Regions from separate parts of the Solibacillus daqui genome, predicted to be linked through region 1. Evidence: riboswitches for the same ligand, from Rfam matches in the RefSeq annotation. Region 1 holds a riboswitch; each other region holds the start of a gene.
What was found. Region 1 has a riboswitch for thiamine pyrophosphate ahead of tenA (thiaminase II). Riboswitches for the same ligand answer to the same signal wherever they lie in the genome.

Region 1 (4,903 bases):
AGAAGGCTATGACAATTTAGCAAGGCTTTATAATGAAGGCTTCCATGTATGTCATGTGCATTTTGGTGGCTCACGTAAAGGTGAAGATTGTTTGTTCTGTCTATCGTTTTTAAATAAACAAAATGGTTAACGAAGGAGGTGTCCGAGAAATATTTCTGGGACACCTCTTTTGCGCCGAAGATGGAGGTCAGCACGATGCTGGTTATGAATGCTTTGTCACAGGGCGTGACAAAGCATTCGTTCCTCTTTATTCTGACCACCGCCTTAAGTAGTTAATTGATACATGAGGGATAGCTCTCTTGTTAATAGGAAATCAATTCATGGAGGATATAAAAGTGGAACAATGGTTAAAAGATGATGAACGCTTAGATTATTTACTTGCGGAAAACTTGCGAATTATTCAAAGCCCATCTGTTTTTTCTTTTTCATTAGATGCCGTGTTATTATCGCGTTTCGTGCAAATTCCAAAGAGTAAAGGGCATATTGTCGATCTTTGCTCAGGAAACGGGGTTATTCCGTTATTCTTAAGTGCAAGAACAAAGGCAAAAATTACTGGGGTTGAATTGCAACCACGTTTACATGATATGGCAACACGTAGTATTGCCTACAATAAATTAGAGCACCAAATTGAAATGAAGTTAGGCGATGTTAAGGATGTACCAAAAACGTTAGGAATTGAAAAATACGACGCAGTTACATGTAACCCACCGTACTTCTTAGCGCATGAACTAAGCGAAAAAAATACGAGTGAACATTATGCGATTGCGCGACATGAAATACATTTAACGTTAGAACAAGCGGTAGAAGCATCAAGTCGCTTATTAAAGCAAGGTGGTAAGGTTGCGTTTGTGCATCGTCCAGGCCGTTTATTAGATATTGTAACGGCAATGCGTGCAAATCGATTAGAGCCAAAGCGTATACAATTTGTGTATCCGAAGCGTGGTAAGGAAGCGAATACACTGTTGATTGAAGCAATTAAAGACGGTAAGCCGGATTTAAAAATTTTACCTCCGCTTTATGTATATGAAGACAATAACGAATACACGCCAGAAGTGAGGGCGTTATTATATGGCGACGAAAACTGAGCATTATTTTTATGTGTTGGAGTGTAGTGATGCCTCGCTGTATGCGGGTTATACGAATAATTTGGACAAGCGAATAACAGCGCATAATACTGGCAAGGGTGCAAAGTATACACGCGCACGTGGTCCAGTAAAATGTGTGTATTATGAAACATTCGATACAAAACAGCAAGCAATGTCGGCAGAATATGCCTTTAAACAATTAACACGAGCAAAAAAGTTTGAATATATGAGGAGGGCGAATGATGAAATCGCAGAAGAGTAGTCAGCATGAACAGGGGAGTTGCTTATATTTAGTTGCAACGCCGATTGGCAATTTAGAAGATATGACAATGCGTGCGCTGCGCATTTTAAAAGAAGTGGATATTATTGCAGCAGAAGATACGCGTAATACGAGAAAACTTTGTAACTATTTTGATATTCAAACACCTTTAATTAGTTATCATGAGCACAACTTAGAAGTAGGTGGCGAAAAATTATTAGCATTTTTACGTGAAGGAAAATCAGTAGCACTTGTTAGTGATGCTGGGTTACCGTGTATTTCAGACCCAGGCGCGGATATTGCAGCAAAAGCCATCGCAGAAGACTTTGCTGTTGTGCCAATTCCTGGGGCAAATGCTGCTTTGACAGCACTTATTGCATCAGGCATTACACCGCAGCCATTTTATTTCTTCGGCTTTTTGAATCGCAACAAAAAAGGGCGTCGTGAGCAGCTTGAAAAATTAAGTAAACGAGAAGAAACGCTTTTATTTTATGAAGCACCTCATCGCTTAAAGGATACATTAAAGGATTTACAACTAGTTCTTGGCAATCGACAAATTACATTAGCACGTGAATTAACAAAGAAATTTGAAGAGTTTTTACGGGGTTCAATGGAGGAAGCGATTACTTGGGCTAATGACAATGAAATTCGTGGTGAGTTTTGTGTAGTAGTTGAAGGCAATACATCAGGCGAAGTGGAAGAAGAAGAAAACTATTGGACTGATATGACGTTAGATGAACATGTAAACTATATAATAGAAGAAACTCAAATATCGTCGAAAGAAGCGATAAAGGAAGTAGCAAAATTGCGTGGACTTTCGAAAAGAGATGTGTATAATGAGTATCATCAAGGGCATTAAGAAAAGGTCCGTGGTGGATTATAAGTTGGACAAAAATGTATTGTTCACTTGAAATCACTTGCGTAAATTGTAAGTCATGTTATGATATAGAAGAAAATAAATATTACTAAAAGCACTAGGGGCGCCACTGGCTGAGAAGAACCCTTTGAACCGGATCTAGTTAGGACTAGCGTAGGGAAGTGAGGCATGTTGATAGGACACATGTACATTCCCCCGCTCTCTAAAAAGAGTGGGGTTTTTATTTTTAGTGGGTAAGAAGATTATAAGTTATCCATGGATTTCATAAAGAATTGAATAAGTAGATAAACTGCTAGGGGCGCCATTGGCTGAGAAGAACCCTTTGAACCGGATCTAGTTAGGACTAGCGTAGGGAAGTAGTTTCGAGTGTATGTGTGTACAACTTATGCGACGAAACCATTTCCTATTTTAGGAAGTGGTTTTTATTTTTTTTAAATTACTTGTTATAAAAAAAGGAGGAAACAACAATGAATGTGAAAACAGAAAAATTTACTGATCGACTTTTTAGAAATGTGCAACCTATTTGGGACGCAAATCATAGCCATCCATTTGTGCAAGAACTAGGGAAGGGAACACTTGATAAGGATAAATTTATCCAATACATGAAGCAGGATTATGTGTATTTAATCGATTATGCCAAACTATTTGCCATTGCCTCTGTCAAATCAACGGATCTCGATATGATGGGGAAGTTTGCTGCGATATTAAATGATACACTCCATTTTGAAATGAATTTACATCGTCAATTTGCTGCGGAATTTGGAATTACATCAGAAGAGTTGGAGGCAACCAAACCAACGCCTGCGAATTTAGCATATACGAATTATATGTTAAATGCTGCGCAAAGTGGTAGCCTGGCGGAAGTAGTGGCCTGCCTATTACCCTGTGCGTGGGATTATTGGGAAATTGGAAAGCTGCTAAGAGCACAGTTTGGTCATGATTTAGCAAATAATCCTTATGCCAAGTGGATAGAAACATACGATTCAGAGGAATTTGGCAACGGTGCAAAATGGTTAATTGGTGTAATGAATGAATTAGCAGATGGGAAGCCCGAGCGAGAGCTAGCCCAGTTAGAAAAACATTTCCAAATGACGTCAAAGTATGAATATTTATTCTGGGATATGAACTATTACAATCAGGATTGGCCGATTTAGTTTATTTAAGAAGGTGTTGAAAAAATGGTAGTTAGCTTGCAAAATGTGACCTATGCTTTTGAGAAACATTCCCCTCCTGTAATCTTAAAATTGAATATGGAAATTAAGCAGGGGGAATTCGTATCAATAATTGGCAGAAGCGGTACAGGAAAAAGCACGATTTTTAAACTGATGACGGGACTACTTACACCCGATGAGGGGAGTATTGTTATTGATGATCGTCAAGTAGCCCCTGGTGATGTGGGTTTTATGCCACAAAAGGATTTGCTGCTGCCATGGCGTACAATTTTGGAAAATGTCATGATCGCAGCAGAGATTCAAAAGAACGTATTGCTAACAAAAGAGGAAGCAATTGTCTGGATTGAGCGAGTTGGTTTAAAGGATTATGTACAAGCTTATCCGAAGGAACTATCAGGTGGAATGAGACAGCGCGCAGCTTTTTTAAGAGCACTCTTAACAGGTAAAGATGTGTTATTACTTGATGAACCATTTGGGGCATTGGATGCTTTTACGAAAAAAGAAATGCAGAGTTGGTTATTGTCGATGTGGCAACAATTAAAGAAAACAGTGCTCTTTATTACCCATGATTTAGAGGAAGCGATTTTACTAAGTGATCGCATTTTAATCTTGCATCAAGATAAAAGCGTAGAGGAAATCATCGTGGATTTGCCAAGACCACGTGCCAATGAAATGAGCTATTCAGAAGCTGGTATAGCTCTAAGAAGAAAGCTAGAAAGGAAGATTTCTAGTGAAACAGATTAGAAGTTGGTTTCAACAATACGCTTTATTCCTACTGTTTTTTATAATCGTTCTTGTTGTACTTGAAGTGCTCGTAAGGCAAGGCATTGTGCCGAGCTTTATTATACCAGCACCAACAGGAGTTCTGCAGATGATTATCGATAATTGGCGAGTCCTCATTTTCGTGCATTTAAAGGCAACCACAATCGAGTTTTTCATCGGCTTTTTGATAACCGTCCTATTGGGGGTGTCTCTTGCTATCGGGATGTTTTGCTTTAAACCTATAGAAAAAGTAATGTATCCGGCTGTCATCATTTCGCAAATGATTCCAATCATTGCACTATCTCCTATTTTTGTACTTTGGTTTGGTTATTCTATTTGGAGTAAGGTGGCAGTAACGGTGCTTATCTCATTTTTCCCTGTTGTGGTGAGCACCTATGATGGTTTAAGAGCATGCGATAAAGATTATATCGAACTATTTCGTTCGATGGGTGCTTCCCGCAAGCAAATCTTTCTAAAGCTACATATTCCAATGGCATTACCTTCATTCTTCTCAGGTTTTAAAATGGCTATTGTATTTGCATTAGTAGGGGCAACCATTGGGGAATGGCTAGGTGCAAGTGAAGGGTTAGGTTATTATAGCCGAAGAATGTCTGGGAATTTGAATGCGGAAGGTGTATTCGCTGCAATTACGATATTAACTTTTTTAGGAATCCTACTGTTTGCGTTCGCCACATGGATTGAGAGAATCGTTCTTAGAAAATGGAAATATGAAAATTAGAGGAGAAAC
Region 2 (4,903 bases), 680 kb from region 1:
AAAAGCTCATCAAATTGAGCCACTGGAGCGCGAATTAACCAAGCTAAAATCACAGCTTCAGTCAGCAACGACGGCAGTAGAAAAGGCTAAATTAGAATCCGAACAAGCCAAGCAGCAACTTATTACGGCAACACTAGCCTATGAAAACGTGCAGAAGGATGAAGCATTATTAGAAACGTATACAAAAAATATTTCGCAGCTTGAACAAATAATTCCTATTTATGAAACAATTGATATTCAGCGCAATCATGTCGATCAGCTAAAGGCTCAGCAGCTTAAAGCACAAACCTTATATGATAATTTACAGGGGGAATTGGTTGAATTAAAGCTACAGCAACAAAACCAACAAAATGTTGTAACAGTGCTTGAACAGGCTGTAGCACAGTATGAACAAACATTTGAAGCTCATGCCACAGCAACACGCAATGTTGAGCTTGTAAAAGAGACAGCAAAACTGCAAATGAACATAGAGCTATTAAAGGCTGATGCGTTGTCTAAGGAGCAACAAGCAACAAAAGCTGAGCAAGCCTTACATGCGGTAGAGCAACAAATTCGTAGCAATCAGGCCGCCTTTTTAGCTGCCTCATTGCACAATGGGGATGCTTGCCCGGTATGTGGTAGTACAGAACATCCAGCTATTCATAATAGTGAAATGCTTCAAGTGGATGACACGCAAATAGAGCAATTGCGACAACAATCAGATGCAGCTCGCCAAAGCTATTATCAAGTACAATCAAAACTTGAAATTGAGCAACAAACAAATACTGAAAAGCATAACCAAATACAACGCCAGCAATTACAGCTAGAGGCATTAGCACAGTATGAGGAACAGCTACAAACATTAGCTTCACATCTAGCAGATTTGCGAGTAAAGCAACAGCAATTAACAACTGAACGCACACAGCTAGAACAATTCAACGAAAAGCGTGAAGTAATTCAAGGGCGTCTTGAAAAAGGACAGGCATACGTTCAAGAAATTCAGACGCAGCTAGCACAGGAAAAGGGCAAACTTGAGCAAAGTGAGCTATCATTGTTACCACAATTTACTACAGTTGCTGAAGTTCAAATTGCTTTATCCAATCAACTTCAGCAGCATCAATCATTAAAGAACGAGTTAAAGCGAGCTTTCGATGCATTGCAACAGGCACAATTACAGCAAAATTCAAGTGAGGTCAATCAGCTACATGAGGTGAATCATTTATCGGATAAGCAGCATGAGCATGAATTAGCACATATTGCATTTGCAACGTCATTGCAAAACGAACACTTCTCATTAGAAAGCTATCAACAAGCATTATTAGCAGAGCAAGCACAGCATGAAATTCGTCAGATGCTTGAAGCGTACAAGCAACAGCTGCATACATTAACGGCGCAAATTACTGAAGACCAGGAGCAGCTTGAAGGAAAGCAGCTTGCGGATTTAACTGAGCTTCAACAACACCTAACAACATTAAATAACGAACAAGATGAGCGTTATGCAGCGATGAAGCAAACGGAATCCTATGGAACACAATGCCTAACAACATTACAGAAGCTTGAACAATCTGCAGACCAGATTGAAAGCTATAAAGTAAAATTACAGCAAATGGAGCATGTATATGATCTTGTGCGTGGTCAAAATGATGCGAAAATCAGCTTTGAACGCTTTGCACAAATTGGCTATTTAGAAAAGGTAACGCATGCCGCAAATGAACGCTTACGGATTTTATCAAATGGTCAATATTTCCTGAAATCTACTGGGCGTAAAGAGGGTAATGCGCAAAGTGGTTTAAGTATTGATGTTTATGATAGCAATACAGGGCAAACACGTGATGTTAAAACGTTGTCTGGTGGCGAAAAATTCAATGCTTCATTATCCTTGGCACTTGGGATGGCGGATGTTATTCAAAGTGTACAAGGAAGTGTGCATATAGATACGATGTTTATCGATGAAGGTTTTGGTACGCTCGATGAGGAGGCGTTACGCCGTGCGATTGATATTTTAATTGACCTTCAGCAAACAGGACGACTTATCGGTATTATTTCGCATGTCGCCGAATTAAAAGCAGCAATGCCAGCGATTTTACAAGTGAAAAAGTTAAAAGAAGGTCATAGTACAACTGAAATTATTGTGAAGTAAAAGAAACGAAGGGCTTGTCCGGAAAGTAATTTCTGGACAAGCCCTTTGCACTAAGGATGGAGACTAGCAAAAAGCTAGTCGTGAATGCGTTGTCACAGGACCTGATGTTTTTAGCATTCGTTCTTTACTTGCGAACACCGAGAAAAACAACCTACAGCGGATAATTAACACATGAGTGGAGCACTGTCCAAAAAGTTAACACTTTTAGGACAGTTCTTTAGTTTCTTTATTTTTTAGGAGTCCGTGGAATGTTTGGTTGTTTTGGTGTTGAACGATTATCGAGAACTTTTTTTATAATTGGGTAAACGATCGGTCCGTATTTGATGGCTGTTTTAATAACTTTATTTAACTTCATGAATGACACTCCTTAATGAAACGGAAATTGTATTAAAAATATACCCAATAATTGGGCCATATTAAACATTAGCGTAATACTTTAATGGCTTGCACAAGATTCCAAATCGCAATCGCAAATGAAATGACTGCCAAAATGATGAAACCAATAAAAATCCAACCTTCAAATAAGTTACCCGGTCCGTAAAAATTACTATCTGTAACTACAAATACAATAAATGAAATAAAGTAAATAATACCTAAAACAATCGGAAATAGCTGTGAAATAAAAGCCCGTTTGTTATGATGTTTGACAAAATCATCCTTTGTCACGAAAAAAACGATAAGTGGTAAAATAAACGGCGCAAAATAGAAGCTTAAATAGCCAAGTGCACTTAATCCCTTTGATTGATTCATAAAAATCCACTCCTTTTAATTCATCATACGGATAAGGTGAAAAATAGTTTCAAAGAAAGAGGTTGAAAATTGTCACATTATTGGCTACAATGATTGTGTTCAAACAATAGTATCGAGATGTACCACAAGGGGGGCCGATTAAGTCGGCTGAGATTGCGCACGGATATTGCGCTGACTCTTTGAACCTGTAAGTTAGCACTTGCGTAGGGATGTGGATAGAAACCGACTGTTCAAGCAATGGTTAGGATTTTATCCTAATTATTGCTTTTTTTTGCTTTTCTATTCCTTCTTTAACTTCTGTTACATCGGAAAAAGAAAGGGGCTTTGTTATGGACAAAAAGAAATTATTAATGCTGGTTGAAATTGCCATATTTGCAGGTATCGGAATTGTGTTAGATCAATTTTCATTTAAACTGTGGGCACAAGGTGGTTCGATTAGCTTTGTGATGTTACCAATTATGCTGATGGCGATTCGTTGGGGATTAACTGCTGGGCTTGCGACAGGTCTTATTATTGGCGTATTACAAATAATGTTTGGCGGGTATATTGTACATTGGTTCCAGGCAATTTTAGATTATGGTCTTGCCTTTACAGTAGTAGGATTGGTCGCAGTGATCCGTAAACCATTATTACAGGCAGCAAAAAGCGTAGATAAAAAGAAAATGACAATTTATATTGTACTTGGTGCACTATTAGGAGGAACATTACGTTTTATTTCGCATTTACTTGCGGGTGTGGTGTTCTTTAAAGAATATGCTGGTGATGATAATGTTTGGATTTATTCAATTATTTATAATGGTTCATACATGCTACCGGCAACAATTTTGACTGCGGTAATTGCTGTGTTGTTATTTACAACAGCACCAAGGTTATTACAAACATTTAAATAAGTAAAAAAAGGTGTAGTTCAAATAGCGAACTACACCTTTTTTCATTCAATACTTTATTATTGGGTTTATCGCCTTACATTTTCATATCTGAAATATAATTTTGTACCGTGCATCGTTGTATGATTTGACGAGCTATTCAAGCAGACAAAAAAATGCAATTACAGCCATAAAACCAACTACGCCGTAAAGTCATATATTATTAAGAAAACTTTCACGATTGAACCATATGAACTTTTGATGGAAATCGGATGCTGATAACGTCTTGATAAACGTTGCAAGAATGGCATGAATGAGTATGATTAATATGCTAACAAGCGATAAAAAAATTCATCGGTTTTCGATAGCTCTAATGATGTGTGCGAGGGCATAAATTGCTAAAAAAATGATCACGAAAAAGGGGCATAGATCTGTTATTAAATAAATATAAATCGGTTGCATGGCATCCACCTTAATCATGTATTATCTCCTTTTATATTCCTTAGATTATCCTGCGTAAACAGTTGTTTTATTGAAGCGTTTATTCGTATAATGAATTTTAAGTATGTTATAGTTAGGGGTAGAGTTTTAAGAGGAAGGAAGTTACACATGATTGTTACAACTCAAGAAGAAATTCAAGCGTTTAAAAAAATCGGACGCATTTGTGCAGAGATTCGTGAAGCGATGAAAGCTGCGACAGTACCAGGTGTTACAACAAAAGAGTTAGATGAAATTGCAGGTCGTATGTTTGCAGAGGCGGGGGCTATTTCAGGTCCAAAAGGCGAATATGATTTCCCTGGATATACATGTATTTCAGTAAACCACGAAGTTGCACACGGGATTCCAGGTAGCAAAGTGATCCAAGAAGGTGATATCGTAAACATCGACGTATCAGGCTCTTTAGATGGTTACTTTGCAGATACAGGGATTTCTTTTGTAGTAGGTGAAGGGTATGAAGAAAAAGAAAGACTTTGTGCAGTAGCTAAAGCTGCTTTTGATCGTGCAATGACAAAAGTAAAAGCAGGTTCAAAGTTAAACCAAATTGGTAAAGCTGTTGAGCGTGAGGCATATGCAAACGGATTAACTGTGATTATGAACTTAACTGGGCATGGTTTAGGGAAATCTTTACACGAAGCACCAAACCACGTATTAAACTATTATGACCCAT
Region 3 (4,903 bases), 1.4 Mb from region 1:
ACCGCTAAATTGACGTTTGCTAAAAATTCAATAATCACATCTGGTCCAGCACCCTCTGTTACTTCAAGAATCTGCTCCATATTGCCTTCTGTAATATGATCAAACGCATAATCTGCACCGGCGTCCTTTACAAGCGCCTTTCCTTCTCCACGACTGGCTGTTCCGATTACCGTTGCCCCAAGTGATTTTGCCATTTGCACCGCCTGTAAACCAACCGCACCACTTGCTCCGTGGATAAGTACCGTTTGATTAGCTTGTACACCTGCCTTTTGCACAACTGCACGAAACGCGGTCAATGCTGGTATGCCAAGTGCCGCTCCTTGCAAAAAGCTTATGTGCTCGGGTAATTGCATCACATAGTTTGCATCACATACGACCGCTTCTGCAAATGTCCCCGTCGTTGCACCTGGTAAGCTTGCGACAAATACGCGGTCGCCTACTTGTACATTTGTTACCGCTTCTCCAACTGCTTCCACAATTCCCGCGCCATCTAAGCCCGGTGTGTATGGTAATTGTGGTTTGATGGCATATGTACCTGTTGATGTATAAACATCACTTGGATTTACCCCTGCTGCATGTAGCTTCACGATTACATCCGTTGCCGAAATGGATGGTAATGGTAATTCCGCTAGCTGTAAATTTTCCGAAGTACCAAAGTTTTTCATTTCAATTGCTTTCAATATGCTCACCTCGAATTTGTAATAATAATAGAATATTAAAAAAATTCACGCTTGTACATCATTTATAACTAAACTTCACATTTTAACAATGGCTTACCCAATGAAAAAAAGTGGATGAGACGTCCCTCATCCACTTTCACCATTACAACGATTGTACCGTTTGATGAATATCTTCACTTAAACTTATGGCAGAAATGACTGCCACACCGTCCGCACCCGCTTCACGTATAAAAGCGCTGTTTAAAGGCGTGATACCTCCAATTGCCACCATCGGAAAATCAGGATAGCATGTTTTTGCTTCCTTTAAAAATGTAACACCTGCTGGAGCCTTTGCATCTTCTTTTGATGTAGTTGCAAAAATAGGACCAATGCCAACATAATCCGCACCCGCACGCATTGCCTTCTCTAATTCTTCCATATTATGAACCGAAACCCCAACGATTTTATGCGCTGCAAGTTGACGAAAGGCTTCAATCGCTAAATCGTCCTGCCCAACATGAATCCCATCTGCATCCAATTTCAACGCCAGTTTCACATCATCATTGACAATAAACGGGACCTTATATTGCTTACAAAGTTGTTGGCACGCACGCGCGAATTGCTCATACGCTTCTCCTTGTAATGCACCATTGCCCTTTTCCCGCCATTGAAACATCGTAATTCCGGCTTGCAGTGCCTTCTCTAAAATAATTAGTGGCTCACTTTGGCAATTATTCGTTCCCATAATGAAATATTTATCTAATTTAATAGACATTGACTTTACACGTCCCTTGCTGCTGTCGATACGCAAAATGATTCGTTGGTCCAAAGCCATGACCGATATTTAACGGATGGCTTATTGCAAGTTGAACAAATTTTTTCGCTTCTATAATCGCGTCCTTTAGTGAGCTTCCTTTTGCGATTTCAGCCGTTATTGCCGCTGAAAATGTACAGCCCGTTCCATGCGTATGCTTCGTTTCGTAGCGCTCGGTTTCCATCATAAAGGTAGGCCCGCCGCTGATGAATACCGTATCAATCGCCTTTTCTCCTTGTAAATGTCCACCTTTCATGACTACACACTTGACGCCTAAAGCCAATAAATCACGTCCCGCAAGCTCAATATCTTCCGCGGTTTCAATTGTCCGACCTGTCAGCACCTCTGCCTCTGGGATATTCGGTGTACAAACCGTAGCCACTGGAAGTAATTGCTCTTTCATTGCTTGGATCGCCTGCTGCTGTAGTAAGCTCGCACCACCCTTTGCAATCATAACTGGATCTACGATTATTGGAATTTGATGTTCTTTCAGTAATGAAACGACCCCAGCAATAATTTCAGCATTAAATAGCATACCTGTTTTTATAGCTTTGACCTCTAAATCTTCAAGTACTGCCTTCAATTGTGCTTGAACAAATTCAACAGTTGTCGGATAAATTCCATGCACGCCTAATGTATTTTGTGCAGTTAAAGCTGTTATAACAGACGTGCCAAACACGCCAAGTTCCTGAAATGTTTTGATATCGGCCTGAATCCCTGCACCGCCACTACTATCTGAACCTGCAATTGTACATGCAATCATCCGCGCACCTCCGCAAACTGTTCTAATTGATTGAAGAAATTTTCATGGAACGTTCCCATGGGAGCATAAGCGTTTAAACTTATTTGCTTGTATTCACGCAATAGAGCAGCTAAATCCTCAAAAGGCTCATTGCTACTTGCTAAAAGAGCAGCACAAATTGCGCTCAATAAACAGCCACTTCCAGTAATTTTCGTAATCTTTTCATGACCACCAGCAATGATTTCTACCTGCTGTCCATCAGTTAATACATCTTCCTTACCAGTCACAATCACCAGGCAGTTGTATTTTTTGGCAATCATTTTTGCAGTTTGTACAACATCGAGCTCACCCGAACCACTATCAACACCCTTTGCCTGCCAATTCGCGCCTGCAATAGCGGCAAGCTCTCCAATATTACAGCGTATTAAAGTGATTTTTAACTGCTGTAATAGCGTATGCGTTGTTTGTGAGCGAAACGCAGTAGCACCCGCACCAACAGGATCTAATACGATCGGAACTTGATGTTCATTTGCGCTTTTTCCCGCAGCTAGCATGGACTGAACTGTACGGTCATTTAGTGTGCCAATATTTAGTAATAGCGCATTGGCTATACGAGTCATTTCTGCCACTTCTTCAAAAGCATCTGCCATAACGGGAGATGCCCCAATTGTTAATAAGCCATTCGCAGTAAAATTTGCAACAACATAGTTTGTAATACAATGGATTAAAGGCTTTTTCTCATTAATTTTTTGTAGACTCAACGATATTCACTCCTCTTTTGGTGGACGTAAAGGCAAAAAGGCGTCTCTATATATAGAGACGCCAAAAAAGAGTAGATTCACCCTGTGTTTGCTCCCTACGCCAGTATTAACTGTTCAGGTTCTAAGGGTCAGGTTTTAACCTTCTCAACACGATGTGTCCCCCCGCAATTAAAGTATTTGCAAACGAAAAGCTCCACGTAAAAATACGCAGAGCCCTAGTAAGTACAATTTAAAAATGATGTACTTTGCTCCCTACGTCCGTATTAACGGTCAGGTTCTAAGGGTCAGGTTTTACCTTCTCAACACAATGTGTCCCCCTGCAAATGCAATTAATTAGTATGAGTGTAACAAAACAAAATTTTTAACGCAAGGTTTATTGTAAGATTTCACCACACTATGAAGTTCTAAGTGCTTTACGATAAATTAAAATGCTACTGAACATCAAAGCGGCAATAATCGCAAACATAAAATCGATTGCAGACGTTAAAAGCCACCCACCAAAAATCGGTCCAATAAAGCCTCCGATATTTTTGAGTTGCGCAGCGCCTAAATACGTCCCCTTCTGATCTTCTGGTGCGATTTCTTCAATTACCGCATTCATCATTGGAAAACAGAAAATTTCTCCAATCGAAAACACAATCATACTCGCGATAAACATCCACGCACTGTCCGACAAACCAAATAAAAATAAACCAACCGAAAAGATAATAATCCCCATTTTTAACGATGTATAAATTGACATTTTTTCTATCATCATTGTCAGTGGCAATTGTAATGCCAGTACCGTTATTGAATTGGCGATAATAACATACGAAAACAGTTTTACACCGTCTTCCACATTCATATTAATAAACTGAGGCAATGTCGAATCAAATTGCGAATAGCCTAGTACAACTAATATGCCACCCGCAATGAATAATAATAGCTTTTGATCTTGAAACACCGCTTTGAAAATCGTAAAAACATGCTGTGTATTTGAAAGTTTGTTTTGTTTCATTTCATAACGATTCAGCACAACGAGTAAAAATACCCCATACATCGCATACATAATACCCGTAATCGCAAATGGTATGGCAGGGCTTGAAAGATCGGATATCCAAACACCTAATAATGGACCAATGACCGCTGCTATATTAATTGCTGTATAACGCACTGAAAACAGTCTACGCTTTTTTTCATTTTCGGTAAAATCAATCATTAGCGCCTGCGTACCCGGTTCAAAAAACGAGCGGCACAGTCCATTCAACGCATTCAAAACGACAAAAAAGATTGCTGATGGCGCAAACGCAAAGCCAGCGAAGGTTAGACTCCAAATGAAAACCGTTGTAATAATAACGCTTTTTCGTCCGAAACGATCCGTCAAATAGCCCCCAATTAACCCACCAAATGTTGAAAATAGTGGCGCAATCCCGATTGTTATCCCTATTATTAGCGGTGATGCCTCTAACTCATTGTGTAAATAGAGCGCTAAAAATGGAATAGCCATAAAGCTAGCTGTCCGAACAAAAATCGTACCACATAAAATAATCCATACTAACGGATGAAAATAATTAACCATTTTTTGCATCACGCACCTCCAGTCTATATTTTACTCGTATTATATTAGAAAACCCATCCAATTTTTAAAGTTATTAATTTAATGTAAAATTAACAGCTTCAATTTCCGTTACTTTCCATTCCGATGGTATAATATTCATCATAACGTAGACTTTTTTTCTAGTCGCACATGCGGCAAATACAGATATGAAGGGAGTTCAATGCATTTGAAGTTAACAAAAGAAGAAAAATCGTGGATACTGTATGATTGCGGGAATTCTGCTTATTCAATGGCCATTACAACCGCACTGTTTCCAATTGTCTTTGGTATGTTTAACGGTGTCAACAACATGGATTTGGGCTATTTTAATTCCCTTGCAAGTATTCTAGT

Region 2: it holds a riboswitch for thiamine pyrophosphate, as region 1 does, so the genes downstream of both, thiT (energy-coupled thiamine transporter ThiT) here and tenA (thiaminase II) in region 1, are expected to answer to the same signal.
Region 3: it holds a riboswitch for thiamine pyrophosphate, as region 1 does, so the genes downstream of both, thiM (hydroxyethylthiazole kinase) here and tenA (thiaminase II) in region 1, are expected to answer to the same signal.

Annotation. Positions count from the first base shown of each region.
Region 1 covers NZ_CP114887.1:54,793-59,695, forward strand. Annotated here, with positions in the region: gene yabA (DNA replication initiation control protein YabA) at 1-130, shown strand, start outside; gene O7776_RS00245 (tRNA1(Val) (adenine(37)-N6)-methyltransferase) at 336-1,085, shown strand; gene O7776_RS00250 (GIY-YIG nuclease family protein) at 1,069-1,347, shown strand; gene rsmI (16S rRNA (cytidine(1402)-2'-O)-methyltransferase) at 1,328-2,203, shown strand; TPP riboswitch at 2,311-2,398, shown strand; TPP riboswitch at 2,506-2,593, shown strand; gene tenA (thiaminase II) at 2,689-3,375, shown strand; gene O7776_RS00265 (ABC transporter ATP-binding protein) at 3,400-4,137, shown strand; gene O7776_RS00270 (ABC transporter permease) at 4,124-4,894, shown strand.
Region 2 covers NZ_CP114887.1:3,477,918-3,482,820, reverse strand. Annotated here, with positions in the region: gene O7776_RS17160 (AAA family ATPase) at 1-2,119, shown strand, start outside; gene O7776_RS17155 (hypothetical protein) at 2,346-2,474, opposite strand; gene O7776_RS17150 (magnetosome magnetite crystal formation protein family) at 2,543-2,869, opposite strand; TPP riboswitch at 2,987-3,096, shown strand; gene thiT (energy-coupled thiamine transporter ThiT) at 3,199-3,759, shown strand; gene map (type I methionyl aminopeptidase) at 4,345-4,903, shown strand, end outside.
Region 3 covers NZ_CP114887.1:1,496,981-1,501,883, reverse strand. Annotated here, with positions in the region: gene O7776_RS07140 (NADPH:quinone reductase) at 1-680, opposite strand, end outside; gene thiE (thiamine phosphate synthase) at 823-1,434, opposite strand; gene thiD (bifunctional hydroxymethylpyrimidine kinase/phosphomethylpyrimidine kinase) at 1,424-2,236, opposite strand; gene thiM (hydroxyethylthiazole kinase) at 2,233-2,976, opposite strand; TPP riboswitch at 3,052-3,150, opposite strand; TPP riboswitch at 3,209-3,305, opposite strand; gene O7776_RS07120 (MDR family MFS transporter) at 3,371-4,543, opposite strand; gene O7776_RS07115 (MFS transporter) at 4,734-4,903, shown strand, end outside.